2 regions of the Plantactinospora sp. DSM 117369 genome follow, and region 2 is predicted to be linked to the other one. Evidence: predicted binding sites of a transcription regulator. Region 2 holds the regulator's gene; the other holds the start of a gene.
What was found. Region 2 encodes HrcA, which represses chaperone genes, less so after heat shock. Its sites were predicted from a motif close to GGTTNGCACNCTCNNNNNGAGNGTGCNAACC; they were not measured.

Region 1 (15,401 bases), 720 kb from region 2:
CGCGGGGTGGGCAGGGCCAGCGAGTTGAGCCGGCTGCGCACCCGGGCCGCTGCCGCGAGGTAGACGTCCCGGAGGGTGCCGCCGAAGATGACCACCCCGGGGTTGAAGATGTTGACCAGGTTCGCCACGCCGAACCCGAGCCAGTCGCCGATCTGCCGGACCGCCGCCTGCGCGTTCGCGTCACCCCGGGCGGCCGCGTCGACCACCCGCAGGGCGGCCTCCCGGCCCACGGCGTCGTCCCGGCCGGCCGCCAGCAGCAGGGCGTACTCGCCGATCTCGGTCTCCCAGCAGCCGTACGAGCCGCAGCCGCACGGGCTTCCGCCGGGGTTCACCACCATGTGGCCGACCTCCCCGGCGTAGCCGCCCTGCCCGGTCAGCCGCCGGCCGCCGACGATGATCCCGGCGTCGATGCCGACGTCCCGGTGCAGGTAGATGACGTCGTCGTAGCCGCTGGCCGCGCCCCGGGCGTGTTCGGCGACCGCGCTCGCGTCGGCGGCGTTGCTGACCAGCACCGGGCGCTCCTGCGGCAGCAGTTCACCGAGCGCCTCGGCCAGCGGCTTGTCCAGCTCGCCGCGGCCGGCCCAGCCGGCGCTCTCCGGCCGGACGTGCACCGCGCCGTCCGGGCGGCGCAACCGCCCGCAGACCGCCACGCCGCTGCCGACGTAGACCGAGCCCGCCGGTACCGCCTGGTGCATCTCCTTCACGAAGCCGGCCAGCAGCGGCAGGCTCTCCACCGCCGGCAACCCCGGGGGCCGCTCGGCCTGCCGGCGGTCCAGCACCACCCCGCCGAGCCCGATCCGGGCGGCCCGCAGCCGGTCCACCTCGATGCTGTACGCGTACGCGAAGACCCGCCCCGACTCGGGCCGGACGACCAGCGAAGGCCGTCCGGCCCGCCCGGTCTCCCGGGGCGCCCGTTCGCTGACCAGGCCGGCGGCGGCCAGTTCGGCGGTGAGCGCGCCGATGGTGCTCCGGTTCAGCCCGAGCGAGGTGGTCAGCTCCGCCCGGGAGGTGGCGCCGTGGATGTGGACGTAACGCAGCAGCGCGCCGAGATTCTGCCGGCGAATCTCCTCCTGGCTCGGCCCTGCGCGCATCGTGCCCCTATCGATTACCGGTCGCGGCGGCCCGGCGTCGGGAGAGTGCGTCCACACTGGCCGCCAGCAGCAGCACCAGGCCGGTCACCACGAAGGTGAAGCCGGAACTGCGGCCGAGCAGCCCCATCCCGTTGTCGATGACCGCGATCACCGCGCCGCCGAGCACCGCGTCCACGATCCGGCCCTTGCCGCCGAAGAGGCTGGTGCCGCCGATCACCGCCGCGCCGACCGCGTAGAGCAGGACCTTACTGCCCCCGGTGTTGGCGTCGACCGAGGTGGCCCGGCTGGCCGCCACGATCCCGCCGATCGCCGCCATCGTCGAGCAGATCACGAAGACCGAGATCCGGATCCGGTCCACGTCGATGCCGGCCCGCCGCGCCGCCTCCCGGTTGCCGCCGACCGCGTAGACGTGCCGGCCGTACGCGGTGCGTTGCAGTACGAAGGTGAGCACGACCAGCAGGATCACGATGATCGGCACCACGATCGGTACGCCCTTGAGCGAGACGAGCACGTTGCGGCTGCGCTCCAGGTTCAGCAGGTACACGGCGGTGCCGGCGATCGCCGCCAGCGAGCCGATCCGGATCAATACCACGGCGAGCGGCGCGGTGACCAGGCCGAGCGCGCTGCGGTTGCGGTGCCGCAGCAGTTGTACGACCGCGTAGCCGGCGACGCCGAGCAGGGTCAGCGCCCAGCCGAGCCACGGCGGCATGTTCCGGTTGGCGATCGCCACCAGCACGTCGTCCCGGATCGAGACGTTGGTGCCACCCTTGATCAGCAGCAGCACGATGCCCTGGAAGGCGAGGAACGCGGCCAGGGTGACCACGAAGGACGGAATGCCGACCTTGGCCACCAGGAAGCCGATGACCAGCCCGATCACCACTCCGGTGACGAGTGCGGCGGCGACCGCGACGTACCAGGGATAGCCCTGCAGGGTGACCAACTGGGCGAGTACCGCGGCGCAGACCCCGCTGGCGAAGCCGGCGGAGAGGTCGATCTCGCCGAGCAGCAGGACGAAGACCAGCCCCATCGCGATCAGCATCACCGCCGCGCCCTGGGTGAACAGGTTGGCGAAGTTCCCCTCGGTCATGAAGTTGGGGCGCAGCGCGGCGAAGACGGCGCAGAGCACGATCAGGCCGAGTACCGCCGGCAGCGCGCCCATGTCGCCGCCGCGTACCCGGGCCAGATAGTCCCGGACGTGGCTGCCGACCGTGGGCGCCGGCGCGGCCGGCACCTCGACCGGCGGCACCACGGTGGTGGGAGGGGCGGGGCTCATCTGTCGGCTCCTGCGCTCGTGGTCTCGGTGCTGGGTGGGGTGTCGTGTTTGCCGTTGCCGTTGCCGTTCTCGCCGGTCAGCCCGAGGCCGCCGCTGCGCCCGGCGGTGATCAGCTCGACCACCTGGGCGTGCGTGACGTCGCTGGTCCGCAGCTGCGCCACCATCTGGCCGAGGTAGAGCATGGCGATCTGGTCGGAGACGGCGAAGACGTCGTTCATGTTGTGCGAGATGAGCACCACGGCGAGGCCGTTGTCGGCCAGCCGGCGGACCAGTTCGAGCACCTGGGCGGTCTGCGCCACGCCGAGCGCGGCGGTCGGCTCGTCGAGGATGACGAGTCGGCTGTTCCAGAGCACGGCCTTGGCGATCGCCACGGTCTGCCGCTGCCCGCCGGAGAGGCTGGAGACGTGCTGTCGCAGCGACTTCACGGTCCGGACGGAGAGCCCGGCCAGGGTCTCGGCGGCCATCTGTTCCATGGTCGGCTCGTCCAGGACGAGGCCGCGGCGCTTCTCCCGGCCGAGGAACATGTTCTGCACGATGTCGAGGTTGTCGCAGAGCGCGAGGTCCTGGTAGACGACCTCGATGCCGAGGGTGGCGGCGTCCCGGGGGTTGTGGATGTGCACCGGTCGGCCCTCGAAGAGGATCTCGCCGCCGTCGGCCGAGTAGATGCCGGCGACGCACTTGACGAGGGTGGACTTGCCGGCGCCGTTGTCGCCGACGAGCGCGGTCACCTCGCCGGGATTGACCGAGAGGTTGACGTCGCGGAGGACCTGGACGGGACCGAAGCTCTTGTCGATCCCGCGCAGTTCCAGCAGGGGTGTCGCGGACACGGGTTGGTCTCCTTTACGCGGGTGTCCGGTGGCGGGTACCGATCGCGGGGTGTCCGATCACGGGTCCGGTCCAGTCTCTCTGGTGGCGAGCACGCCGCCCGGTACGGATGGTTCCGTACCGGGCGGCGTCTCGGCGGGGCCGGTCGAGCCCGATGCCGTGCTCCAGGTCAGCTAATGCCGGCCTCGGTGCAGGCGGCGGCGAAGGCACCGGTGCAGAGCTCTTCCTTGCTGACGTAGCCGTCGGTGACGACGTCCTTCACGTTCTCCTTGTAGATGGCCTTCGGCTCCAGCAGCACCGCCGGCACGTCCCGGTTGCCCTCCGGGTCCCGCACCGTGGTGGGCGCGGCCTTCTTCTCGCCCTTGGCCAGCGCGATCGCCAGCTCCGCAGCCGCGTCGGCCTCCTTCTTGACCGCCTTGTAGACGGTCATGCACTGGTCACCGGCGAGGATGTTCTGCAGGCCCTGCACGGTGGCGTCCTGGCCGGTCACCGGGACCTTGCCGTTGAGCTTGTTCCGCTTCAGCACGGAGATGACCGCGTTGCCCAGCCCGTCGTTCGCGGCCAGCACGCCGTCGATCTTGCCGTTCTGCTGGGTCATCATCTGCTCGAAGATGGTGCCGGCCTGGGCGTTGTCCCAGGCGGGCACCCACTGGTCCGGGCCCTTGACGTACTCGCCGGAGTCGTACTTGGGCTTGAGTACGCCGTCGTAGCCGTTCTTGAACAGCGTGGCGTTGTTGTCGGTCTCCGAGCCGTTCAGTTCGGCGATGACCGGCTTCTGGGCGCCCTTGTCGGTCAGGCACTTGACCAGACCCTCGCCCTGGAGCTTGCCGACGCCCTCGTTGTCGAAGCTGACGTAGTACTCGGCCGAGCCGCCCAGGGTCAGCCGGTCGTAGTCGATGGTGAGCACGCCCTGCGTCTTGGCCGTGTCCAGCACCGCCTTGCCGGTGCCGGAGTCCAGGTTGACGATCATCAGGACGTTGACGCCCTCGGTCATCATCTGGTCGGCGATGGTCTGGAACTGTGCCTTGTCGCCCTGGGCGTTCTGGATGGTGTGCTTGACGCCGGCGGCCTTGAACGCCGCTTCCAGGTACTTGCGGTCCGCGGTCTCCCAGCGGACCGAGGAGGCGCTGTCCGGGAGGATGACGCCGATCATCGGCACGGCGGCGTTGCCACCTTCGCCGCCGGAATCGTCGCCGCAGGCGGCGAGGCCGCCCGTGGCCAGCAGGCCCACGGCAGCGATGGTGAGGATCCCTCTGCGCATTGCACGGGTCCTTTCGGGGTGGGTGTGGTGTCTCGGGTCGGAGCGGTGGTACGCCCGAGCGGGTCGCCGTGCTGCCCGGTGGCCTCCCCCCGTTGGGCTGCCTCGCCAGCGGCTCCGCCGGTCGCGCTCCGGCAGAGTCTCTGGTGGGCCGTGGCGACCGCCCGCCTCACTTTTGTTGTGTCCGGCAACGTATTGCGCGAGGGTTCTTCGGGGCAAGGTCGCCGAGGCCACGAGTTTGTTGTTGCGGATAACAATTCGGCAACGTGACGGACATCCCGGCATTGGCCAGCGGCGATACGCCGGAATTGATCGTTCGTGGCGCCTGGCGTCCCGGGCACCCGGCGCGGCCCGGCCGGGATCAGGGCGCGGCGACCGGTGCGATGGTGGCGGAGGTGAGCCGGATCAGGTCGGCCGGGGCGAGTTCGAGTTCCAGCCCGCGGCGGCCCGCCGAGACGTAGATGGTGGGGAAGCGCTCGGCCGAGGCGTCGACCACGGTACGCAGCGCCTTGCGCTGACCCAGCGGGCTGATCCCGCCCCGGACGTAGCCGGTGGTCCGCTCGGCCAGCGCCCGGTCGGCCAGCGACGCCCGCTTGCCGCCGACCGCCGTCGCCAGCGTCTTGAGGTCGAGTTCGCCGGTGACCGGTACCACCGCCACGGTTAGCACCCCGTCGACGCTGGCGACCAGCGACTTGAAGACCCGCTCCGGCGGTACGCCCAGCGCCGCCGCCACCTCGGCGCCGTAGTTCGGGGTGTCCGGCGCGACGTCGTACGGGTGCAGGGTGTGCGGGACCCGCTGCCGTGCCAGCAGCGCGGTCGCCGGGGTGCCCCTGCCCGCCACGATCCGCACCCTACCCGGTCGGGGCGGCCGGTTCCGGGGCCGGCACCGGACGGCAGAGCAGCACCGTGGGGGCGTCGGCGATCCGGGTCAGCACCAGGCTGATCGGCTCGCTGCCGGCCAGCCGCAGGTCGCGGCGGAGCCGCTCCGGTTCCAGCGCGGAACCCCGCTTCAGGATCTCCGCCCGCCCGACGTCGAGGTCCCGCAGCCGGGCGCGCAGCCGCTTCAGCGAGAACGGCAGCGACTCGACCACCTCCAGGCACCGGGCGTACGGGGTGGGGCGGGCGGCGTCGGCGTAGACGTACGCGATCTCGGGGTCGGCGAGCGTGCCGCCGACCGTACCGGCGAACTCGGCGACCAGGTGCGCGCGGACCACCGCCGGGTCCGGGTCGTAGAGGTAGCGCCGGACCGGGCCGACCGGGGCCCGCCGGGTGCCGTCGCCGGTCAGTTCGTGCACCGCCGTTCCGGCCAGCAGGGTGGCCCGGCGGGGCGCGGCGGCGAGCGGGCCGGACCAGACGGTCGCCTCGACCAGGTCGCCGCCGACGCTGACCCACTCGCCCTCGGCACCCGCCGGCAGCAGCCGGTGGTCGATCCCGGGTGCGACCTTGAAGACCGTCCGGGGGACCCGGCCGGCCAGGCCGAGCAGGAAGTCCCAGGGTGGGGAGTAGGCGGCCGGGTCGAAGATCCGCCGGCCGGTACCGGCCGTCCGCCGCGCCGGATCGCAGAACACCGCGTCGACCGGCTCGTCGATGGCGGTGAGGTCGAACCGGGTCGCGTCGCCGAGAGTCACGGTGAATCGGTCGGCCACCCCGGCCGCCCCGGCGTTCGCGGCGGCCATCGCCGCGGTGACCGGGTCGGCCTCCACGCCGTACACCCGGATGCCGGCCCGGGCGGCGGCGAGCGCGTCGGCGCCGAGGCCGCAGCCGAGATCGACCAGGGTGCGTACCCCGGCGGCGCGCAGCCGGGCGGCCCGGCGCGCCGCGACCCCGGGCCGGGTGGCCTGTTCCAGCCCGGTCCGGGTGAAGAACATCCCGGCCGCCTCCGGGCCGAATTTGGCGGTCGCCCGGCGCCGCAGCTCGGCCTGGGTCAGCGCGGCGGCGGCCAGTCCGGCCGGCACCCCGGCCGAGCGCAGCGCGGCCGCCGCGGCCAGCGGGTCGCCGCCGGCCAGCTCGGCGGCCCTGGCCAGCGCGGTTTCCCCCGCTGGGGTACGCAGCGCGGCGAGCTGCTCGGAGTCCACCGGAGCATTGTGCCGGCCAGGGTCTCCGACAGGCGTGTCGGGTTGGCACTCTCCTTGACGGAGTGCTAGCCGTCGGCATAACCTGCGGTTAGCACTCTCAAACCGAGGGTGCCAGCTTTCGGGCCGTTGTCCGGGAGCTGAACGCCAGGCGGACCGGCACCCGCGACGACGGACCCGCCCGGTGGCATGTGGCAGATTGACGCTGGTCGGCTCGCCGGCCGGTACAGAAACCAAGTACCCCAGGAGGGTATGCCCGTGACTACCGCGACCAAGGTTGCGATCAAGCCGCTCGAGGACCGGATCCTGGTCCAGGCGAACGAGGCTGAGACGACCACGGCGTCGGGCATCGTGATCCCCGACACCGCCAAGGAGAAGCCGCAGGAGGGCACCGTCCTCGCTGTCGGCCCCGGCCGTTTCGACGACGACGGCAACCGGATCCCGGTTGACGTCAAGGTCGGCGACACGGTCATCTACTCGAAGTACGGCGGCACCGAGGTCAAGTACGCCGGCGAGGAGTACCTGGTGCTCTCCGCCCGCGACGTCCTCGCCGTCATCGAGAAGTGATCTGACTGATCCACTGACGCTGCCCCGGACCGGCCCCGCCGGGCCGGGGCAGCGCTGCGTGAAGGGACCCTGTTAACACAATGGCGAAGATTCTGAGCTTCTCGGATGACGCCCGGCACCTGCTGGAGCACGGTGTCAACACGCTCGCGGACACGGTCAAGGTCACTCTCGGCCCGCGTGGGCGCAACGTCGTCCTGGACAAGAAGTTCGGTGCCCCGACGATCACCAACGACGGCGTGACCATCGCCAAGGAGATCGAGCTCACCAACCCGTACGAGAACCTCGGCGCGCAGCTGGTCAAGGAGGTGGCGACCAAGACCAACGACGTCGCCGGCGACGGGACCACCACCGCCACCGTGCTGGCCCAGGCGATGGTCCGGGAGGGCCTGCGCAACGTGGCCGCCGGCGCCGGGCCCGCCGCACTCAAGCGCGGTATCGACCTGGCGGCCGAGAAGATCTCCTCGGCGCTGCTGGAGAAGGCCGTCGAGGTGGGCAGCCGGGAGTCGATCGCGCACGTGGCGACCATCTCGGCCCAGGACGCCACCATCGGCGACCTGATCGCCGAGGCGATGGAGAAGGTCGGCCGGGACGGTGTGATCACCGTCGAGGAGGGCTCGACCCTGGCCACCGAGCTGGAGGTCACCGAGGGCCTCCAGTTCGACAAGGGCTTCATCTCGCCGAACTTCGTCACCGACACCGAGGCGCAGGAGGCGGTGCTCGACGAGCCGTACATCCTGATCACCACCCAGAAGATCTCCGCGATCGAGGAGCTGCTGCCGCTGCTGGAGAAGGTCCTCCAGACCGCGAAGCCGCTGCTGATCATCGCCGAGGACGTGGAGGGGCAGGCGCTCTCCACCCTGGTGGTCAACGCGATCCGCAAGACCGTCAAGGTCTGCGCGGTGAAGGCGCCCGGCTTCGGCGACCGGCGCAAGGCGATGCTCCAGGACATGGCGATCCTGACCGGTGGCGAGGTGGTCGCCCCCGAGCTGGGCTACAAGCTCGACTCGGTCGGCCTGGAGGTGCTCGGCACCGCCCGCCGGGTCGTGGTCGACAAGGACAACACCACCGTGATCGACGGTCGGGGCCGGGACAACGACGTCGCCGAGCGGATCACCCAGATCCGCAAGGAGATCGAGGCGTCCGACTCCGACTGGGACCGCGAGAAGCTCCAGGAGCGGCTGGCCAAGCTCTCCGGCGGCATCGCGGTGATCAAGGCCGGTGCGGCGACCGAGGTCGAGATGAAGGAGCGCAAGCACCGCATCGAGGACGCCATCGCCGCGACCAAGGCCGCGGTCGAGGAGGGCACCGTACCGGGCGGCGGCGCCGCGCTGGTGCAGATCCTCTCGGCGCTCGACGGCGACCTGGGCCTGACCGGTGACGAGAAGGTGGGCGTCTCGATCGTCCGCAAGGCGCTGGTCGAGCCGCTGCGGTGGATCGCCCAGAACGCCGGCCACGACGGCTACGTGGTGGTGCAGAAGGTCGCCGAGCAGGGCTGGGGCAACGGCCTCGACGCCGCCACCGGCGAGTACAAGGACCTGGCCAAGGCCGGCATCATCGACCCGGTGAAGGTGACCCGCAACGCGGTCACCAACGCGGCGTCGATCGCCGGGCTGCTGCTGACCACCGAGAGCCTGGTCGTGGAGAAGCCGGAGAAGGCCGAGCCGGCCGCCGCCGGCGGGCACGGCCACGGTCACGGGCACGGCCACCAGCACGGTCCGGGCTTCTGACCGGTCCGGGCCCGGATCGCGCTGATCCGTACCCCGGTCGCGACACCGAGATCCGCGTGAGCGGTCCGGCGTGGGAGTCTCCACGTCCGGCGCCCCGCTCACGCGGATCTTCGTTTCCGCGCCGGAGCGGGCCCGCCGGCATCGGGATTACGAACCTCTGACGTGCCTTTCCCGTTCGGGCCCGGCCGGCAACACTGGGCGGATGAGGGCGATCCCGGATCTGGACGGTAACGGACCGGCACCGACCGTCCCGGCCCGGCGCGGCGGCCTGCCGCGCCGGGCCGGTGCGCTGGCCGGGTTGGCCGCCGCGGCCGTCGCGGTCGGGGCGGCCGAGGCGGTGGCGGTGCTCACCGGGGCGCGCTCCGCGCCGCTGGTCGCGGTCGGCGGCGTGGTGGTGGACCTGGCGCCCGCACCGCTCAAGCGGTTCGCCGTCGACGTCTTCTACGTGTACGACAAGATCGCACTCCTGGTCGGCACCGCCGTACTGCTGGCCGGGTTCGCCGCCCTGGTCGGGCTGGTCGCGGTGCGCTCGCTGCCCCTCGGGTACGCCGGGATCGCCCTCTTCGGCGCGGTCGGCGTACTGGCGGCGCTGACCCGCCCCGGGGCCGGTCCGGTCGCCGTGCTGCCCTCGCTGGTCGGCGCCGTACTCGCGGCCGGCGTGCTCCGGCTCTTCGTCGCCGGCCCGCTCGGCCGAGCCCTGGCCACGCCGGTCGGGGCGACCGGACCGGCCGGTGTGGCGCCCTCCGCTGCCGCGTACCCGGACGAGTACGCCCGGCGCCGGTTCCTCACCGGGGTCGGGCTCGCGGTCGGCGCGGCGGCGGTCGGCGGCTTCGGCGGCCGCTGGCTGTCGACCCGGCGGGGTGTCTCGGCCGCCCGCGCGGCGATCGAGCTGCCGCTCCCGGCCAGCCCGGCGGCGCCGGTGCCGGCGAATGCCGAGCTGGCGGTGCCGGGGCTGTCGTCGTACGTCACGCCGAACCGGGACTTCTACCGGATCGACACCGCACTGGTGGTGCCACGGGTGGACCCGGAGGGATGGCAGTTGCGGATTCACGGCCGGGTGCGCAACCCCGTCACACTCAGCTATGCCGATCTGCTCGCCCGGCCGATGATCGAACGGCACATCACCCTGGCCTGCGTCTCCAACGAGGTCGGCGGCGACCTGATCGGCAACGCCCGCTGGCTCGGCGTACCGCTCGGGCCGCTGCTCGCCGAGGCGGGGCCGCTGCCCGGGGCGGACCAGGTGGTGGCCCGCTCCACGGACGGCTGGACCTGCGGCAGCCCGACCGAGGTGCTCACCGACGGCCGGGACGCGATGCTGGCCGTCGGGATGAACGGCGAACCGCTGCCGATCGCGCACGGCTTCCCGGTCCGGGTGGTGGTGCCCGGCCTGTACGGCTACGTCTCCGCCTGCAAGTGGCTGGTGGAGCTGGAGCTGACCAGTTTCGCCGACTTCGACGCGTACTGGGTGCCCCGGGGCTGGTCGGCGCGGGGGCCGATCAAGACCCAGTCACGGATCGACACCCCACGGGCGGGCCGGGCGGTGCCGGCCGGCCCGGTCACCGTCGCCGGGGTGGCCTGGGCGCAGCACGTCGGGGTCCGGCAGGTGGAGGTACGCGTCGACGACGGCGACTGGCAGCCGGCGACCCTGGCCGGATCGGTCTCGACCGACACCTGGACGCAGTGGTCCTGGCGGTGGACCGCCACCCCCGGCGAACACGTCCTCCAGGTGCGCGCGACCGACGCCACCGGGGCGGTGCAGACCGGCCAGTCCCGCCCGGTCGAGCCGGACGGTGCCACCGGCTGGCACACCGTCACGGTCACCGTGACCTGACCCCGGTGCGCCGACCACCGGCCCGGACCCCGGCCGGGCCGGTCGGGCGGGGAGTCAGGCCGACCGCTGGGCCGGTACCGTCGACCGGAAGGGCCGGCCGAGCCGGGCCTCCAGCCGGGCGACGTCCACCCGGCTCTGCCGACGGTCGGCGAGATCCTCCCAGCCGACGGCGAGCAGCCGGAGCCGCTCGGACTCGCTGAAGCCACCCCACACCCCGTACGGCTCGCGTACCGCTAGCGCGTGGGCGGCGCACTCGGCGCGGACCGGGCAGGCCAGGCAGACCGCCTTGGCGTTGGCCTCCCGGCGGTTGCGGGACGAGCCGCGCTCGCCTTCCGGGTGGAAGAACTGGGCGCTGTCCCGGCCCCGGCAGGCGCCAAGCCGCTGCCACTCCCACAGATCGACGATGGGTCCAGGCAGCCTGCGTACGTTCGACATCAGCACCCTCCTTCCGCGCGGCACCGCGATGACCTGCTCGGGTCGGGATCCGGGCGGCGGGCCGCGCAGGCGCACCGATCCGACCACCGGTCCCGGTACCCCGGGCGCGGACGGCTCACACGTACTTGATCGCGAACTTCTCGCCCCGAACCCGATCCGTGGGGCGAATCGTCCAAAAAGTTTGTGGTTCATCCGTGGAAACTCATCATGATCACTCACCGGCGTGGTCTCCTCGTTGCGGAGAGGAGAGCATCGTGCGCACCGTTCTTGTCTGCGTCCGGACCCCGCTCGCGGCCCAGAACGTCGCGGCGGCGGCAGCCCGGCTCGGGTTGGCCGCCGCGGTCCGTACCGCGGTGTCCGACCCCGAGGCCATGCTCCGGCTCGCCGAGCGGCCGGCGGACGTGGTGCTCGCGGACACCGCGCTCACCCGCCCGGACAGCGTCGGCTTCACCCGGCGGGTACTGGCCCGGTCGCCCGGAGCGGCGATCCTGCTGCTCGGTGCCGAGGACCCGGGGGTCGCCGCGGCGACCATCGCGGCCGGCGCCCGTGGGCTGATCCAGGGCGGCGACCACGACCTGGTGAGCGTGGTGGCGAAGGCGCTGCTGCTGCTCGGCGGCCGGCCCGGTCGGGGCGGTGCCGCGCTGGCCGGCGGCGCGCTGGCCGGCGGTGGTCAGGCGGGTGGCCCGGCCGGTGCCGGCCGGACAGGTGGCCCCGGCGACGCGAGCGGCCAGCCGGCGGCGGGCCAGCGGCTCGGCAGCGTGGTGCGCGCGCCGACCGGACCCGGCCGGGACGGTCCGGGCGGGGACGCACCGGGCGCGGGTCGTCCGCCGGGGGACGAGTCGGCGGTACGCCGGCGGGACGACCCGGAATCGCCCAGCAGCGCCGGCGAGACGACCGGAGAACAGCCGACCGGGCCGGCGATGGTACCGGCACAGCGTGGGGACGACCCGAACGCCCCGGCCGACCCGGCCACGCCGGCCGGTACCGCACCGGGGCACCCGGCGTACCCGTCGGAGAAGGCCGGCCCGGACGGGCCCGGCCCCGGCGCGCCGGGCCAGGAGTCGCGCGGTGCCGACGGCCCGGGCGGAGCCCGACGCTCGGCTCCGGCCCGCCGACCGGTGCTGACCGAGCGCGAGATGCAGGTGCTGGTCGGAATGGCGGACGGGAAGAGCAACGCGGAGATCGGCCGGGAACTCTTCGTCTCCGAGGACACCGTCAAGACCCACGCCCGGCGGCTGTTCCGCAAGCTCGGGGCCCGGGACCGGGCGCACGCCGTGGCGGCCGGGTTCCGGGCCGGCCTGGTCGCCTGACCGGTCGCCGGCCGCGGCCCGATGACCTCCGTGACCGGATCGACCTCCGTGACCGGATCGTCCCCCGCTCAGCGCGGGGCCTCGGCCTCGCCCTCGTTCTCGTCGGCGGTCTCGGTCAGGGTGTCGTGCACCCCGTCGGCGTAGCCGCGGGCGTACTCCCAGGTGACGTAGTGGTCCGGGTCGGGGTCGTAGGCCGGCTCGTGCACCCGGGGGCGGCCGGAGTTGAGCAGGTGCCGCAGGTTGCCCCGGAGCAGGTCCCAGTCGAAGTAGTGCGGTTCCCGGCAGTCCTCACACTCGATCACGAGGCCGCGTACCCCGACCGGACCCAGCAGCGCCTGGTAGATCTCCAGATCGGCGAGGTCCTCCAGCACGTCCTGCCGCTCGACCTCGCTGAGCGGGTCGAGTTCGGTCTCCTCACCCGGGTCGTCAAGGCCGGCGGAGGGATCGGCGGGGTCACCGTTGAACGGGTCGATCGGCTCCTCGTGCACCCCTCCACCGTAGTCCCAACACCGCCCGGCGTGGTCACCCGTTGTGGCCTGTACCGCCGCCGTACCCGCGCCCGCGACGCCCGCCCCGCCGGATGGGTACGATGAACCATCGCGCCGTACCCGGGGCGAGCCCCGACACCGCCCTGCCGCCGGGCAGCCTGTCCGACCAGCTCAGCGCCGACCGACCCGCGTCGGCGAGGATCGCAGCCGCGTCGGCGGTGATCGTCATCGACCGTCAACCAGAGCACCCGTCAACCACAGCAGCAGGGGACACATCGTGGAGAACCGACCCACCAACGACCTTCCGCTGGCCACCGACGCCGACCAGCTCGCCGGGCACCTGCCCGAACTGCCGGCCGGTTCGGCCCGGGTGGTGCCGCTCGGGTTGACCTTCGACGACGTGCTCCTGCAGCCCGGCGAGTCCGAGATCATCCCGAGCCGGGTGAACACCATCACCCGACTCAGCCGCAACGTCGAGCTCGCCATCCCGCTGGTCTCCAGCCCGATGGACACGGTGACCGAGGCCCGGATGGCGATCGCGATGGCCCGGCAGGGCGGCATCGGGGTGCTGCACCGCAACCTCTCGATCGAGGACCAGGCGCTCCAGGTCGATCTGGTGAAGCGCTCCGAGGCCGGCATGGTCACCAACCCGGTCACCTGCGGGCCGGACGACACCCTGCGGGACGTCGACGCGCTCTGCGGGCGCTACCGGATCTCCGGCGTCCCGGTGGTCGACGCCCAGGGCACGCTGGTCGGCATCGTGACCAACCGCGACATGCGGTTCGTCACCGACGGGGGCACCCCGGTACGCCAGATCATGACCCCGATGCCGCTGATCACCGCGCAGGTCGGGGTCACCAAGGAGGAGGCGCTCGACCTGCTGCGCCGGCACAAGGTCGAGAAGTTGCCGATCGTCGACCCGGACGGGCGGCTGCGCGGCCTGATCACCGTCAAGGACTTCGCCAAGAGCGAGCAGTACCCGCTCGCCACCAAGGACGACGCCGGCCGGCTGCGGGTCGCCGCCGCGGTGGGCGTCGGCGAGGACGCGTACAAGCGGGCCCGGGCCCTGGTCGAGGCCGGGGTGGACGTGCTGATCGTGGACACCGCGCACGGGCACCAGCGGGCCGTGCTCGACATGGTCGGCCGGCTCAAGAAGGACACCACCGTCGACGTGATCGGCGGCAACGTGGCGACCTACGCGGGGGCGAAGGCGCTGGTCGAGGCGGGTGCCGACGCGGTCAAGGTCGGGGTCGGCCCGGGCGCCATCTGCACCACCCGGATCGTCGCCGGGGTCGGCGTACCGCAGATCACCGCGATCATGGAGGCGGCCCGGGCCGCCCGTCCGGCCGGGGTGCCGGTGATCGCCGACGGCGGCATCCAATACTCCGGCGACATCGCCAAGGCGCTGGTGGCCGGCGGCGACACCGTGATGCTCGGCAGCCTGCTCGCCGGCTCCGAGGAGAGCCCGGGCGAGCTGATGTTCATCAACGGCAAGCAGTTCAAGGCGTACCGGGGGATGGGGTCGCTGGGCGCGATGCAGTCGCGTGGGCAGGCCCGGTCGTACTCCAAGGACCGCTACTTCCAGGACGACGTGGCCAGCGAGGAGAAGCTGGTGCCGGAGGGCGTCGAGGGCCAGGTGCCCTACCGCGGCCCGCTGGCCCGGGTCGCCCACCAGCTCGTCGGCGGACTGCGGCTGGCGATGGGCTACGTCGGCGCGGAGACCATCCCCGAGCTGCACCGCCGGGGCCAGCTCATCCGGATCACCGCCGCCGGGTTGAAGGAGAGCCACCCGCACGACATCCAGATGACGGTCGAGGCACCGAACTACCACACCCGCTGACGGTCACCGCCTCCCCGCCACCACCCCCTTTCTACTCTGGAGTGACCCATGCGTGACGTGGTCGAGATCGGGCTGGGCAAGACCGCACAGCGCGGCTACCACCTGGACGACATCGCGATCGTGCCGAGCCGGCGTACCCGGGACGTGGACGACGTCTCGACCGCCTGGCAGCTCGACGCGTACCAGTTCGGGATCCCCTGCGTCGGGCACCCGTCGGACGCCACCATGAGCCCGGAGTCGGCGGTCACGCTGGGCCGGCTCGGCGGGCTCGGGGTGCTCAACGTCGAGGGGCTGTGGACCCGCTACGAGGACCCGGCCAAGGTCCTGGAGGAGCTGTCCCGGCTGGAGGAGGGCTCCGCGGCCACCCGCCGGCTCCAGGAGGTGTACGCCGAGCCGATCCGCCCCGAGCTGATCGCCGAGCGGGTCCGGCAGATGCGCGAGGGCGGCGGTACGGTCGCCGTCCGGGTCTCCCCGCAGCACACCCTGGCACTCGCCCCGGTGATCCTGGACGCCGGAGTGGACATCCTGGTCATCCAGGGCACCATCGTCTCGGCCGAGCACGTCTCCACCACCGACGAGCCGTTGAACCTCAAGGAGTTCATCGCCGACCTCGACCTGCCGGTCGTCGCCGGTGGCTGCACCGACTACAAGACGGCGCTGCACCTGATGCGGACCGGGGCGGCC
Region 2 (15,401 bases):
ACGTCGACGTACACGACCATGAGGCGGGCGCGTTGGGGCCGGGGGAGATCGCCGAGCTGCTCGGACCGTCCCTCTTCGGCGGTCGGCGGATACTTGTCGTCCGGGCTGGACAGGACGCCAAGAAGGACCTGGTCGCGGCGCTGTTGGCGTACGCGAAGAATCCCGATCCCGAGGTGCAGTTGGTGGTCGCGCACCTCGGCGGGGCCAAGGGCAAGGCATTCGCCGACGGCTTGCGGGCGGCGGGTGCGGAGCTCGTCCCGGCGGCGAAGCTGAAGGGTCACCGGGACCGGGTCGCGTTCGTCCGGGACGAGATCCGGCGCGGCGGCGGCCGGTGCACCGACGACGCGGCCGAGGCGCTGATCGCGGCGGTCGGCAACGACCTGCGCGAACTCGCCTCCGCCTGCTCCCAGTTGCTGGCCGACACCGACGGGCGGATCGGCGTCGACACGGTGGCCCGGTACTACCGGGGGCGGGCCGAGGTCAGCGGGTTCACGGTCGCCGACGCGGCGATGGCCGGTGATGTGCCGGGCGCCCTGGAGGCGCTGCGCTGGGCGCTGCACGTCGGGGTGGACCCGGTGCCGATCGCCGACGCGATCGCCGACGGGGTGCGCACGGTGGCCCGGGTCAGCTCGGCGGGCCGGGGCAGCGCGTACCAGTTGGCGAGCAGCCTGGGCATGCCACCGTGGAAGATCGAGAAGGCACAGCGGGTCGGCCGGGGCTGGACCCCGGAAGGGCTGGCCGACGCCATGTACGCCGCCGCCGAGTGCAACGCCGCCGTCAAGGGCGGCTCCGACGACCGGGGCTATGCCCTGGAACGTGCCGTGGTCGCGGTCGCGGCCGCCCGCAGGGCAAGCGCATCGCGATGACTGCGGCGACGGCGGTGCCGGCGGACGAGGAGCGGCTACGCCCGCTGTACGCCCGCGTGCTGCGGCTCCGGCAGGTCGACCCGGGCGGGATGCTCTGCTTCGTCTTCTTCGAGGGCACCGTGTCCCTCGGCCTGCTGCTCGCGCTCGCCGAGCTGGTGAGCTGGTGGGGGGTGCTCGTCCTGCCCGCGACCGTCGCGGTCATGGTGAAGGTCAACGACGTGGTGGCCGCGGCGGTGCTCCGATCGGCGGCTCGGGTGCCCGCCCAGGAACGGGAACGGTTCCGTCGGCAGATCCAGCCGGCGGTCGGCCGGGCCAGCGTGCCCAAGCGGTCGCTGGTCGAGTCCGGACAGACCCACCGGTTGACCACTTCCGGATCCGGCACCTCCGACGCCCCGAACCGTCGGACCCTCGGTAACCGGCTGCCGGCCCGGTTCCTGGTCGCCCGCCCATTCAGCATGACGGCGGTTGTCCGGGCCCGGCTGGAATTCGGCGGGCGGCGTCGACCCCCCGCCGACCCGGCCGCGCCGGACCGGGCCGACGGCGGTGGGGCCGACGCCCCGGGATGGGAGGCCGGTCGAGCGCGCTCCGGATTGCCGCAGACCCGGCAGGCCGCACCGCCACCATCCGCCGCCGCAACCGCGCGGGCCCGCAACAGCGGTCTGGCCGAACGCCTGGACCGGCGACCGGACCGGCGCTGGCTCTCCCGGCAGGATCCGATCGACACCAGCCGGCAGTCGGCCAGACGCCGCTACCGCTGACCGCCCCGGGAAGAAGCACGTGTGGCCCCGGGAAGAAGCACGTGTGGCCCCCGAGCCGACCGGCTCGGGGGCCACACGTCAGGTGTGTGGTGTTCCGCCGTCAGGCAGAGAGCGACTGGAGCCGCTTGGCGATCGCCGACTTGCGGTTCGCCGCCTGGTTCTGGTGGATCACGCCCTTGCTGACCGCCTTGTCGAGCTTGCGCGAGGCGTCCCGCATGAGCTCGGTCGCCTTGGCGCTGTCGCCGCTCTCGGTCGCCTCGTGGAACTTGCGGATGGCGGTCTTCAGCGACGACTTGACCGACTTGTTACGCAGCCGGCGCTTCTCGTTCTGCCGGTTGCGCTTGATCTGGGACTTGATGTTCGCCACGCGACAGCCTCGTCCTGGTAGCTAGGGTTACGTTTGCCGTTGATGCGCGGGCGACGACGCACGTCAGAGTGCGGCCGTGTCGGCACGCGCGAAGAGCCACGTTACCAGGTACGCCCCGCCGGGGCCAAAACAGCGCACTGGCCGTTGGCACCGCGGCTCCGCCGTCCCGCTGCGGTTCCCGCCGTCCCGCTGCGGTTCCCGCCGTCCCGCTGCGGGTCACCGCCGTCCTGGCGCCGTTCAATGCCATCCCTGGCGTTCGGCCAGCCAGCCGAGCGCGGTCTCCCCACTCCAGCGCTGGTGCGCCCGGATGTGCGGCGAGCCGGTGCCGGTGCCGGCCGCCGCGCGTACCAGCCAGTATCCGGACAGTGCGGCGAGGGCCGCGTCCAGCCCGTCGGCCGGGGCGTCCTGCGCCGCCGGATGGGTGGCGAACAGGGCGTCGGCGTCCAGCCCGCTGGCGTACCCGGTGACCAGCAGGCTGGCCAGATCGAACCAGGGCGGCCCGTAGCAGAGCCATGTCCAGTCGCAGAGCCAGGCGGCCCCGGTCGGGTCCAGCAGTACGTTGTCCACCCGCAGGTCGCCGTGGATCATCGACGGCACGTCGGCGTACCCGGGAAGCCGGGCCTCCAGCGCGGCGAGTTCGGTCAGCCGGTGCCGGGCGGCGACGGGGATGTCCGGCAAGGTCTCCCGGCCGGTGGCCAGCTCGGCCCACCAGGCCAGGTCCGCCCGGGCGAGGTCGGCGAGCCGGGGTACGCCCAGCGCCACCAACTCGACCGGGGGCTCCCGGAGCGCCGCCGCGACGGTCGCGTATGTGTCGAGGGTCGCCGCCAGCTCGGCCGGCGTCCAGGGCAGCCCCGGCATCCGGCCGTCGATGGCGTCCAGGCAGATCACGTGGTACCCGGCGGCGGTCAGTGTCCAGCGGGGGCGGGCGACGGCGAGCCCGGCCGGCAGTACGGCGGTGATCGCCGCCTCCCGGGCGTACCAGTCGCTGAGGTGCCGCTGGTCGACCAGGGAGGCCGCCTTGACGAAGATCCGGTCCCCGGCCACCGTCTGCAACACCCCGGCGAACCCCCGGGTGAACCCGCCGCCGGCGGTGCTGGCCCAGTTGACCCGGGCGCCCAGCCGGGCGGTGATCGCCGCCCGCAGGTCGGCGGGGAGATCGGCCCAGCCCGGCCGGACGGCGGTCGCGTCGTACGGTCGCGGCGGTACCGAGATGGCGGCCATGTCACAAGTCTGCCCTGGTCCGGTCGCGTTGCCGGGATTTCGTCACGCCCCGGGGCACCGCGTCGCCCGCAGCCGTTCGCGCCCCGGCCGACAGCTCGGTGCTTTCGCGGCGCCGACGGGCGTGGTGACGGAACTCGCGGTGGTGATCCGGCGGCCTCGGCCGGGCATCTCCGGGCGGCATGGGAACATAGAAAGCCCATCGTCGTCAGCCAACCAGAACGGACCGCCGTGCCACCGACGCCCGACTCCGGCGCGAACTCCCCTGGTGCCACCGACCCCGGCCGCATCAGGAACTTCTGCATCATCGCCCACATCGACCACGGCAAGTCGACGCTGGCCGACCGGATGTTGCAGCTCACCGGCGTGGTCGACCCCCGGCAGATGCGCGCACAGTATCTCGACCGGATGGACATCGAGCGGGAGCGCGGCATCACGATCAAGAGCCAGGCGGTCCGCATGCCGTGGACCGTGCGGGAGGGCGACCAGCAGGGCGAAGAGGCCGTGCTGAACATGATCGACACGCCTGGGCACGTGGACTTCACCTACGAGGTGTCCCGGTCGCTCGCCGCCTGCGAGGGGGCGATCCTGCTGGTCGACGCCGCCCAGGGGATCGAGGCGCAGACCCTGGCCAACCTCTATCTGGCGATGGAGAACGACCTCCACATCATCCCGGTGCTCAACAAGATCGATCTGCCGGCCGCCCAGCCGGACAAGTACGCCGAGGAGCTGGCGCACCTGATCGGCGTGGATCCGAGCGACTGCATCCGGGTCTCCGGCAAGACCGGCGAGGGGGTGCCGTACCTGCTCGACGAGATCGTCCGGCAGTTCAAGCCGCCGGTCGGTGACGCGACCGCGCCGGCCCGAGCCATGATCTTCGACTCCGTCTACGACGTGTACCGGGGCGTGGTGACGTACGTCCGGGTGGTCGACGGCCGGATCGAGGCTCGCGACAAGATCAAGATGATGTCCCTCGGCACGGTGCACGAGCTGCTGGAACTCGGCGTGATCTCCCCGGAGATGCAGAAGGCCGGCGCGCTCGGGGTCGGCGAGGTGGGCTATCTGATCACCGGCGTGAAGGACGTCCGGCAGTCCCGGGTCGGTGACACCGTCACCATCAACGCCCGGCCGGCGAGCGAGGCGCTCGGTGGCTACAAGGACCCGAAGCCGATGGTCTACTCGGGTCTCTACCCGATCGACGGGTCGGACTATCCGGCGCTGCGGGACGCGCTCGACAAGCTGAAGCTCAACGACGCGGCGCTCAACTACGAGCCGGAGACCTCGGCCGCGCTCGGCTTCGGCTTCCGCTGCGGCTTCCTCGGCCTGCTGCACCTGGAGATCATCGGTGAGCGGCTGGAACGCGAGTTCAACCTCGACCTGATCTCGACGGCACCCAACGTGGTCTACCGGGTCGTCCTGGAGGACGGCAAGGAGGTCACGGTCACCAACCCGAGCGAGTACCCCACCGGCAAGATCGCCGAGGTGTACGAGCCGGTGGTCCGGGCCACCGTGCTGACCCCGAACGACTACGTCGGCGCGGTGATGGAACTCTGCCAGGGGCGGCGTGGCTCGTTGCAGGGGATGGACTACCTCTCCGCCGACCGGGTCGAACTGCGCTACACGTTGCCGCTCGCCGAGATCATCTTCGACTTCTTCGACCAGCTCAAGAGCCGTACCAAGGGCTATGCCTCGCTGGACTACGAGCCCTCCGGCGAGCAGCACTCCGACCTGGTCAAGGTCGACATCCTGCTCAACGGCGAGCCGGTGGACGCGTTCAGCGCGATCGTGCACAAGGACAAGGCGTACAACTACGGCGTCAACATCGCGGCGAAGTTGCAGAAGCTGATCCCCCGGCAGCAGTTCGAGGTGCCGATCCAGGCGGCGATCGGCAACCGGGTGATTGCCCGGGAGACCATCCGGGCGATCCGCAAGGACGTGCTGGCCAAGTGCTACGGCGGTGACATCAGCCGGAAGCGCAAGCTGCTGGAGAAGCAGAAGGAGGGGAAGAAGCGGATGAAGATGGTGGGCCGGGTCGAGGTGCCGCAGGAGGCCTTCATCGCCGCCCTCTCCACCGGCGACTCCGGCGACGGCAAGGGCGGCGGCAAGAAGTGATTCCCCGGGGGTACGGCCCCGGCGCGTCCTTCTGTCCCCGGTGTGCGGCGGCACTGCCCGGCCCCGCACCGACCACCTGTGCCCGGTGCGGCTACCAGCTCTTCGTCAACGCCCGCCCGACCGTCGGCCTCGTCATCCTGGACCGCGCTCCGTCGCTCGGGCCGGCCGGTCCCGGGGCAGGGCCGGCCGGTCCCGGGGCAGGGCCGGCCGGTCCCGGGACGGGGCCGGACGTCGCGGATCTGCGCTTCCTGGCCCTGCGCCGGGCAGCGGAACCGATGATCGGCCGGTGGGAGACGCCGGGCGGGTTCTGCGACGGCTGGGAGCACCCGGTGGAGGCGGCGGTACGGGAGGCCCGGGAGGAGCTCGGGGTGTCGATCACCCTTGGTGACCATCTCGGCATGTACGTCGGCAGCTACGAGTTCCAGGACGAGATTCTGCCGGTCCTCGACCACTTTTTCCTGGCCACCCTGGACGCCCCGAGGATCGTGCTCGATCCGGCCGAGTCTGCCGAGCTGAGCTGGTTTTCCCTGGTGGATCCGCCGCCGCTGGCCTTCGACACGATGGATGCGGCGGTTCGGGACGCGGCGCGACGTCTGGGCGCCTAGGTCGGTTTGAGCTTTTCAGCCTTCGGGAACCTAGCAGTCACCACAACAACGTGTGACGCATCCGAAGGAGGACGGCCGTGGAACTCACCGTCTGGGGTATCATCACCGCGCTCATCGTCGGTCTTGTCATCGGCGCCCTCGGTCGTCTGGTCGTACCCGGCCGGCAGGACATGCCGATCTGGCTGACCATGCTGATCGGTGTCGGTGCCGCGCTGCTCGGCACGGTCATCGCCCGGGCCGCCGGCATCGCGACCGTGACGGCCGGCATCGACTGGATGGAGCTGCTGATCCAGGTCGCACTGGCCGCCGTCGCGGTGGCCCTGGTGGCCGGAGTCGGCCGCCGTCGGCGAATCAGCCGCTACTGAGCCCCCGCTCTCCGGTAGCAAGGGGCGCCGGCCGAGTCGGCCGGCGCCCCGCTGGCATCTCGGCCCGGCCTGTCGGCCCGCCGACTCCGCCGCCGACCGATACGTCGACCGGACGGTCTGGCGCCGACTGCCACGGACCGCTAAATTCACCACGGCCGTACGATCGACTGTCGTGATCGACTGGCCGGCACCGCCTATAGTTGTGATCGTTCATTCGCATTTGCTCAAATGATCTCCCCATGTTACGCTCTGTAAGTGTCCACGGACTCTCTCCCGGGAAGCGTTAGGGTGTCACCTCTACAGCTTTCGGATCGGCATCCCAAGGTCGCGCTGTACCTTGAGGCGTACACCCCCCTGGTCGAAGAGTGGTTCCAGGCGTTGCGGGATTCTGATGCGCTGACAGAATTGCGCCGTACCGCACCGGGGCGGGACCTCGTCGACAATCTGCAAAGGCTCGACCAGCTTTTCCGGGACCTGGTCGACGGCATGTTCGCGCACCCGACGCCGGTGCTGGAGCGTGCCGTCGCGGTCGTGGCCGCGCATCGGGAGGCGGTGGTCTGGGAGGACCAGCTGGTGCCGCGCCCCGGTGCCGGTGCCGAGGAGTTGGCGGCCTCGCTGCGGCACAAGTTCAAGCGCAACATCAGCCTCGCCCTGCTGGAGGCGTTGATCTGCCTGGAGTCCGCGCTGACGTACGCGCGGGAGACCCTGGGCCTGTCCGGGGAGGAACTGGCGGACACCCTGCGGGGCAGCACATCCATGCTGGCCAGCCTCTCGGTCCTGCACGACCAGCAGGAGATGGCCCGGATGAGGCAGTTGACGGGCGACCCGACGGAGATCCAGCACCCGAAGTTCACCGTCGCGGACATCGTCCGGGGTGCCTTCCGGATCGGGCCCGACAAGTTCCGCGCCGTCGGCCCGGAGGGCCAGCGGAGGATCCGGTTCGGCAGCGTCCCGCCGCACGGCGTGGAGCTGGCCAGCCCGACCATGAAGTGCCCGGCGCACCGGCTGACCAACGACGAGGGCCAGCCGTTGAATAACGAGTTCTGGGCACTTCTCGTTGACGTCTACCGGATGTCCGGTCGGCTGGGCTAGCCCCACCGAACGGCGGGTCCGGCCATCGGCCGAACATGAATGGTTTGACGATTCCGTCGCGTTGGCCGGCGCTTCCGTAGTCGATTACCCGCCGACCGTGTTGCCGTCGGTGCCCGCCCGGATCGGCACAACGGCCCCGCCCGGCGTGGTGTGTGCCAGGCCACTCCGGATGGCGTCGGTAAAACTGCCAATACCGTCGATGAATTACCCACGGTTATGCGCCGGTGTCGTTAGGCAAAGGGTCCCGTGGACGGGACAGAAAATCACCGGCAGGCCGCCCGAGGGCTTTGTCTCGACAGCCCGAAAACGAAGTGGCGGCCCCACCGGCCCGGGCTGGACCGGCGGCGCCGCCACAGTCACGTCGGAGACGGTCAGCGCAGCCAGGGGATGCTGCGGTCGAGCAGACCGCGCTCCTTCAGCTCCTTGCGCAGCGGGATCTCGTCGTCGACGTACCCGTTCCAGTTGATGCCCCAGTAGTTGGCGGTGTGCGTACCCTCACCGAGCAGTTGGCGCTGCACCGGGGTCCGGTTCTGGTACCACTCGCCGTCCTTGTCCGGGTGCAGCTCGTCCAGCGGCCGGATCCACCGGTAGGTGTAGCCGACGAAGAGCATCTTCCGGGTGATGGTGGAGAGATTGGTGGACCGGGAGTGCCACTGGCGCCGGTCGAAGATGAAGGCGTCGCCGGGGTTGGCGGTGATCTCGACCGTGCCCTCGGGGTCCGGGTTGTGCACCGTCAGGTCGGCCGGGCGCGGCAGCGAGTTCCACAGGTGGCTGCCCGGGATGACCTTGGTCGCCCCGCGGCCCTTCTCCGACAGGTCGGAGAGCACGTACGCGACCTTGAGCGAGAACATCGGCCGGGGCAGGTTCGGATCCATCGTCTCGGGGTCCGAGTTCTGCCGGTAGCCGTCCTGGTGCCAGCCCCAGTACGGCTTCTCCGGCTCCAGGGCCGGCGGCGTCACGTCCAGGTGGTTGTGGTGGGTGTAGATGTTCCACCCCGCGAGACCCCACATGTAGGGGAACGCGATCGGGTGGGTGAGCAGCTCGCCGAAGAGCTCGTCCCGCTCCAGGAAGCCCAGCAGGTGCAGCGTGCCGTCCTTGGTGGTGTTGCCGGCCGCCTTCTCCTCGGCGTAGACCCGGTCGACCGCGGCCTCCAGGGCCGCGCGGTGGTCCTCGGTCAGGACGTTGCGGAGCAACAGGAAGCCCTGCTCGTGGAACTCCTTGCGATCCGTGTCACTGATCGGCTCGTAGCCAGTGCGGCCGCCGTAGTCGAACACCGCGTCCCCTCCCCATAGGGTGAAACTCTTCTGAGCACACAGGCTGCCGATCGTAGCTCCCTCCGCAAGATCCGCATCTCGGCGCTCCGCCGTACGTCCGGCGCAGGCCATCCGGAGGTACGCAGGGCAGCCGGACCCTGACAGGGCGCAACAAGTCCGTTGGAAAATAGGGGTATACGAGCCGATCTGGCCGTTTGTGCAATCACTGCCAGTTAGCGGTGACCCGGTCGTGCAACAAAATCGCCGGGCGATCGGTGCCGCTTCGCGGCCTGAGCAGGCTCAGTCGGTGAAGACCTCGGCGACCACCTGGTGCGGGGTCGGCGGCGCGCCCTTGACCGGCGCCCAGGTGCCGTCGTCCGCCGTCCACTGGAGGTCGCCGAAGCGCACCGTCTTCACCCCGTGGTCGTCGGCGTGCGACACCAGCCAGTGCGCGTAGCGCCAGCCCACCTGCTGATCCGTCGTCGGTACGGCCAGCCCGGTCAACTCGGCCGGAACCGACGTCTCCAGCCGGCCCCAGTCCAGCTTCAGCCCGGCGGTCAGCGCCGCCGCCGCCGCGGTCCCGCGCATTGCCGGCTCCCGGCCCACCGTGCAGGCCACCGCGCCGGTGGCATTGCCCAGCAGCGCCCGGGTCAGCACCTCGGACTCGTCCGCCCACTGCTGGTAGGCGCGGGGGTAGGCCGACCGCTGCACCCGCTGCGCCGCGACCGTGACCTCCATCTGCTCCCAGCCGCGGACCTTCTTCAGCGCGTTGTAGAACTTGGTCGCGGCGTAGCGCGGATCCCGGATCTGCTCCGGCTTGCCCCAGCCCTGACTCGGCCGCTGCTGGAACAGCCCTACCGAGTCCCGGTCACCGCCGGCCAGGTTGCGCAGCCGGGACTCCTGGAACGCCGTGGCCAGCGCCACCACCACGGCCCGCTCCGGCATGTCCCGCCGGACGCCCACCGCGGCGATGGTCGCGGCGTTCGCCATCTGCTCGGCGTTCAGCGTGACCCGGCCGTCCGCCTCGACCACGCAGCCCGGGGCGGCGCTGGGTATCGGCAGGGTGTGCCCGAACTCGCGGGCGCCCAGGTAGACACCGAAACCGGCAACCGCCGCGAGCGCCACCCCCGCCGCCACCATGGCCCGAGTCTGCACCGCCACCCCCTGCCCGATAGTCGGACACAGCCTACTTCGACTGCCCAAAATCCAGACCCGGTCACGGCCAAGTCAGGGCCGGCGGAGCCGGAGTCAGCCGCCGGGTACCCACCGGGCGGGCCGTTTCTCGCCGAACGCCGCGACGCCCTCGCGCCCCTCCTCGGAGTGGAAGTACCGCACCGACAGGTCGCGCAGCTCCGCCAGATCGGCCCGGAAGCTCTCCGCCGTGCCGCGCCGGAGCAGCTCCTTCGCCCCGGCCAGCGCCCCGGGTGCACCACGGACCAGCGCCAGGCAGTACGAGGCGACGGTCTCGTCCAGCGCCTCGGCCGAGGTCACCGTGGTGACCAGGCCGATCTCGGCCGCCCGACGACCGTCGAAGACGTCCCCGGTCAGATACAGCTCGGCGGCGGCCCGTGGTTGCAGCCGGGGCAGCACGGTCGCCGAGATCACCGCCGGGATCACCCCGAGCCGTACCTCGGTGAACGCGAAGGTCGCCTCCTGGGCGCAGATCGCGATGTCGGCCGCCGCGACCAGGCCGAGGCCACCGGCCCGGGCCGGCCCGCCGATCCGGGCCACCACCGGCTTCGGGCACTCCCAGATCGCCGCGAGCACGTCACCGAGCATCGCCACCGGCACCGTGCCCTCGCGGTACGCCGCCGCCGTCTCCTTGAGGTCGGCGCCGGAGCTGAAGACCGGCCCGGTGTGCGAGAGCACCACCACCCGGACGTCGTCGTCCGCCGCCGCCGTGCCCAGCGCGTCGAGCAGTTGCCGGAGCAGGGTGCTGGAGAGTGCGTTGCGGTTGTGCGGGCTGTCCAGGGTGAGAGTTGTCACTCCGTGCGTGGTAGAGACCCGGACGAGCGGATCAGGGGCTGTGGTCATGCCCGCACACTAGTCATATGCCTGGACTGCTCCCAGCGGGCGAGCCCGTACCCGTCGACGGGGCGCTGCCCGACGCCGCCCTGGCCACGGTCGGCGACCGCGGCTTCGGCGTCTACGTGCACGTGCCGTTCTGCGCCAGCCGCTGCGGCTACTGCGACTTCAACACCTACACCGCGACCGAACTCGGCGGGACGGCGGGCCGGGACGGCTACGCCGACCAGGTGCTCGCCGAACTGCGGCTGGCCGCCCGGGTACTGGCCGACCGGCCGCCGGCCCGGGTCGACACGGTCTTCGTCGGCGGCGGTACGCCCACCCTGCTGCCCCCGGACGACCTGGCCCGGATCCTGGACGGCATCGACCGGACCTGGGGGCTGGCCGCCGATGCCGAGGTCACCACCGAGGCGAATCCGGAGTCGGTGACCCGGGAGTCGCTCAAGGAACTGCGGGCCGCCGGCTACACCCGGATCTCCCTGGGCATGCAGTCGGCCGCCCCGCCCGTGCTGGCGGTCCTCGACCGCCGGCACACCGCCGGCCGGGCCACCGAGGCCGCGCAGGAGGCCCGGGAGGTCGGCTTCGCCCACGTCAATCTGGACCTGATCTACGGAACGCCGGGGGAGCGCGCGGAGGACTTCGCGGCATCGCTGTCGGCGGTGCTGGCCGCCGGGGTCGACCACGTCAGCGCGTACGCCCTGATCGTCGAGGACGGCACCCGGCTGGCCGCCCGGATGCGGCGCGGCGAGCTGGCGTACCCGGACGACGACGTGGCGGCGGACCGCTACCTGGCCGCGGAGGCGGCGCTGTCCGAGGCGGGCTTCTCCTGGTACGAGGTCTCCAACTGGGCCCGCACGCCGGCTGCTGCCTGCCGGCACAACCTGCTCTACTGGACCGGCGGCGACTGGTGGGGCCTCGGTCCCGGCGCGCACAGCCACGTCGGCGGGGTCCGCTGGTGGAACGTCAAGCACCCGTCGAGCTACGCGGCCCGACTCGGTGCGGGGCAGTCCCCCGGGCAGGCCCGGGAGGTGCTGTCGGCGCGGGAGCGACAGGTGGAGGAGGTGCTGCTCCGGCTCCGGCTCGCCACCGGGCTGCCGCTGGCGGCGCTGGACGACGCGGGGCGGGTCGGCGCGGCCCGGGCCCGCGAGACCGGCCTGCTGGACGGGGCGGCGTACGAGGCGGGGCAGGCCGTGCTCACCCTGCGCGGGCGGCTGCTGGCCGACGCGGTGGTCCGGGACCTGCTGCCCTGACCCGGCCCCGACAGTGCGTCGGCCCGCGCCGGATCCGGCACGGGCCAGCACAGCGTTATCGGTACTACTTGACCATGCGGATGGTCATCGGATAGCGGTACAGCACGCCCTCGTTGGCCTTCATGCCGGCGATGATCGAGAAGATCAGCACCACCAGCCAGGCGATAAACGGCAGGAAGATCAGCACGAGGGTGCAGGTCCCGACGATGAGCGAGACGATCGAGATGATGCCCCAGGTGATCTGGAAGTTGAGCGCCTCGACCGCGTGCGCGCGTACGGTCGGCGACTCGTTGCCCTTGGCGAGCAGCGCGACGAGCGAGGCGATGAAGCCGACCACGATGCCGCCGAAGTGGGCGATCAGGGCCCAGGTCTTCTCGTCGCTGTTGGCGTAGCCGGACGGTGCCGGGGCGCCGTACGGGTTGCCCGGGTAGCCGCCCGGTGGCGGGTAGCCGGCACCGGGGTAGCCGCCCGGTGGCTGGCCGCCGGGGGGTGGGTAACCGCCGCCGGGGGGTGGGTAACCGCCGGGTGGCGGGTACCCCCCGGGCGGGGGATAACCGCCACCGGAGGTCGGATAGGTCCCGCCACCTGACGTCGGGTAGGTCCCGCCGCCCGAGGTCGGGTACGTGCCGCCGCCGGAGGTCGGCGGGGGCGTGCCGGGCGCACCATACTGGGGTGCGGCGGGCGGGGGGTACCCCTCGCCTGGCGTCGGGTATTGGCCCGGATTCATCGGGGCGGTCGGGTCCGGGGGCGGACCGCCGTATTCTCCGGGAGGGCGAGGCGGTTCAGTCATGGAGGTCACGGTAGGACTCCCGCTCAACCGGCGCCAGCCGCCCGGCGGATTGAATCTGGACAATGGCCGACCGTACCTGCTAGGCCGACCGGGGTAGGGTGTGCTGGCAAGCCTGTTGTCCGGGTTCGGATAGCCCTTCCAATCGATCATCGCGCCGGGTACGCCTTGGTCGTAGACTGGCACTCGCTACAGTCGAGTGCCAGGGCGGACCTGGCCCGACCGTCGTGGCCGCCCCGGTCGTTTCGCCCAGCCGGGGCCGGGACGTCGCAGGGAGGTGAGGATGGGTCTCGACGACCGCAAGCTCGACGTGCTGCGCGCGATCGTGGAGGACTACGTCGCCACCCAGGAACCGGTCGGCAGCAAGGCCCTGGTCGAGCGGCACCAGCTCGGGGTCTCCCCGGCCACCGTCCGCAACGACATGGCCGTGCTGGAGGAGGAGGGCTACATCCGGCAGCCGCACACCAGCGCCGGCCGGGTCCCCACGGACCGTGGCTACCGGCTCTTCGTGGACCGGCTCTCCCGGGTCAAGCCGCTCACCCCGGCCGAGCGCCGGGCGATCGAGCGTTTCCTGGTCGGCGCGGTGGACCTCGACGACGTGGTGCACCGTACGGTCCGGCTGCTCGCCCAGCTCACCCGGCAGGTGGCCGTGGTGCAGTACCCGAGCCTGGCCCGGTCCTCCGTCCGGCACCTGGAGCTGGTGCCGATCTCCACCACCCGGCTGATGCTGGTCATGATCGCCGACACCGGTCGGGTGGAGCAGCGGCTGGTCGAGCTGCCGACCCCGATCAGCGCCGACGACGTGACCGACCTGCGCCGGCTGGTCAACGAGCGGCTCGGCGGCGAGAAGCTGGCCGAGACCCCGCCGCTGGTCCAGGCGCTGGTCGACGAGGTGCCTCCGGGGCTCCGCCCGGCGATGACCACGCTCGCCACGGTGCTGCTGGAGACCCTGGTCGAGCGGCACGAGGAGCGGATCGTGATGGCCGGCACCGCCAACCTGACCCGGGGCGGGCTGCTCGACTTCCAGGGGTCGCTGCGGCCCATCCTCGAGGCGCTCGAGGAGGAGGTCATCCTGCTCAAGCTGATCGGCGAGGTGGAGCCGAACACCCTCCAGGTACGCATCGGCGACGAGAACGAGATCGACAATCTGCGGGCCACCTCGGTGGTCAGCACGGGATACGGTCCGGGTACGACCATCGTCGGCGGACTCGGCGTGTTGGGTCCCACCCGGATGGACTACCCGGGCACCATCGCCACGGTGCGGGCCGTGGCACGCTACGTCGGCGACGTGCTGGCGCAGAACTGACCACCAAAGCTCACCCTGACGACCGGCGGACGGTAACGCGAGACAGACATGAGGACACGGAACGCAGTGGCCAAGGACTACTACGGGATTCTCGGCGTCAGCCGGGACGCCTCCGACGACGACATCAAGCGCGCCTACCGCAAGTTGGCGCGGCAGTACCACCCGGACGTGAATCCGGATCCGGAGGCACACGAGAAGTTCAAGGACATCAACGCCGCGTACGAGGTCCTCTCGGACGACCAGAAGCGGCAGATCGTCGACCTCGGTGGCGACCCGCTGGCCCCTGGTGGCGGCCCCGGTGCCGGCCCGGGCGGTGCCGGTGGGCCGTTCGTCGGCTTCCAGGACATCATGGACGCGTTCTTCGGGGCGGCGGGTGGCGCGCGCGGGCCGCGTCCGCGTACCCGGCCCGGGGCCGACGCGATCCTGCGGCTCGAACTCGACCTGCACGAGACGGCGTTCGGGGTGGAGGCGCCGATCGCGGTGGACACCGCCGTGCTCTGCACCACCTGCTCCGGGGCCGGCACGGCGCCCGGCACCCATCTCGCCACCTGTGAGGCGTGCGGCGGGCGGGGCGAGGTGCAGTCGGTGCAGCGGACCTTCCTCGGCCAGGTCGTCTCGTCCCGGCCGTGCACCGTCTGCCAGGGGTACGGCACGGTCATCCCGCACGCCTGCCCCACCTGCGCCGGTGACGGCCGGGTGCGTACCCGCCGCTCGTTGACCGTCAAGATCCCGGCCGGCGTCGAGGACGGCATGCGGATCCGGCTGGCCCAGCAGGGCGAGGTCGGCCCCGGCGGCGGTACGGCCGGCGACCTCTACGTCGAGATCCACGAGCGGCCGCACGACGTCTACTCCCGCAAGGGCGACGACCTGCACTGCCGGGTCACCGTGCCGATGACCGCCGCCGCGCTCGGCACCCGGCTGACCATCAAGACGCTGGACAGCGAGGAGCCGGTCGACGTCAAGCCGGGCACCCAGCCGGGCTCGACGCTGCGGCTGCGGGCCCGGGGGGTGCCGCACCTGCGCGGTACCGGCCGGGGCGACCTCTACGTGCACCTCGACGTGCGTACCCCGACCAAGCTCGACGCCGAGCAGGAGCGGATGCTGCGCGAGTTCGCCAAGACCCGGGGCGAGGAGGTCGCCGAGCTGACCAAGCAGGGCGGCTTCTTCTCCCGGATGCGGGACGCCTTCAACGGCCACGCCTGACGGGCGCGTCGTCCGGCCGGCCAGCTTCCCCGGCCGGACGACCGGTTACCCTGCTCGCCGTGAGCGCGCCGCTGTTCCTGGTCGAGTCGCTGCCGCCCGGCGACTCCGTCACGCTGGACGGTCCGGAGGGGCACCACGCCGCGACCGTGCAGCGGCTGCGTACCGGTGCGGAGCTGCTGCTCGCCGACGGGCGC

Region 1: the regulator HrcA is predicted to act here: its motif matches at 6,609-6,639, upstream of groES (co-chaperone GroES).

Annotation. Positions count from the first base shown of each region.
Region 1 covers NZ_CM132446.1:8,909,282-8,924,682, reverse strand. The annotation lists gene ACSMXO_RS38180 (ROK family transcriptional regulator) at 1-1,091, opposite strand, end outside; gene ACSMXO_RS38175 (sugar ABC transporter permease) at 1,099-2,364, opposite strand; gene ACSMXO_RS38170 (ATP-binding cassette domain-containing protein) at 2,361-3,191, opposite strand; gene ACSMXO_RS38165 (sugar ABC transporter substrate-binding protein) at 3,359-4,450, opposite strand; gene ybaK (Cys-tRNA(Pro) deacylase) at 4,809-5,288, opposite strand; gene ACSMXO_RS38155 (THUMP-like domain-containing protein) at 5,299-6,522, opposite strand; gene groES (co-chaperone GroES) at 6,772-7,086, shown strand; gene groL (chaperonin GroEL) at 7,167-8,813, shown strand; gene ACSMXO_RS38140 (molybdopterin-dependent oxidoreductase) at 9,016-10,644, shown strand; gene ACSMXO_RS38135 (WhiB family transcriptional regulator) at 10,699-11,079, opposite strand; gene ACSMXO_RS38130 (helix-turn-helix domain-containing protein) at 11,334-12,389, shown strand; gene ACSMXO_RS38125 (DUF5319 domain-containing protein) at 12,458-12,877, opposite strand; gene guaB (IMP dehydrogenase) at 13,155-14,717, shown strand; gene ACSMXO_RS38115 (GuaB3 family IMP dehydrogenase-related protein) at 14,766-15,401, shown strand, end outside.
Region 2 covers NZ_CM132446.1:8,188,858-8,204,258, reverse strand. The annotation lists gene holA (DNA polymerase III subunit delta) at 1-866, shown strand, start outside; partial or broken gene ACSMXO_RS35000 (hypothetical protein) at 863-1,186, shown strand; gene rpsT (30S ribosomal protein S20) at 1,725-1,991, opposite strand; gene ACSMXO_RS34990 (phosphotransferase family protein) at 2,229-3,212, opposite strand; gene lepA (translation elongation factor 4) at 3,441-5,321, shown strand; gene ACSMXO_RS34980 (NUDIX domain-containing protein) at 5,318-5,926, shown strand; gene ACSMXO_RS34975 (GlsB/YeaQ/YmgE family stress response membrane protein) at 6,004-6,291, shown strand; gene ACSMXO_RS34970 (hypothetical protein) at 6,580-7,383, shown strand; gene ACSMXO_RS34965 (phytanoyl-CoA dioxygenase family protein) at 7,755-8,657, opposite strand; gene ACSMXO_RS34960 (hypothetical protein) at 8,937-9,797, opposite strand; gene ACSMXO_RS34955 (enoyl-CoA hydratase family protein) at 9,885-10,670, opposite strand; gene hemW (radical SAM family heme chaperone HemW) at 10,688-11,911, shown strand; gene ACSMXO_RS34945 (DUF4870 domain-containing protein) at 11,976-12,701, opposite strand; gene hrcA (heat-inducible transcriptional repressor HrcA) at 12,982-14,004, shown strand; gene dnaJ (molecular chaperone DnaJ) at 14,071-15,207, shown strand; gene ACSMXO_RS34930 (16S rRNA (uracil(1498)-N(3))-methyltransferase) at 15,267-15,401, shown strand, end outside.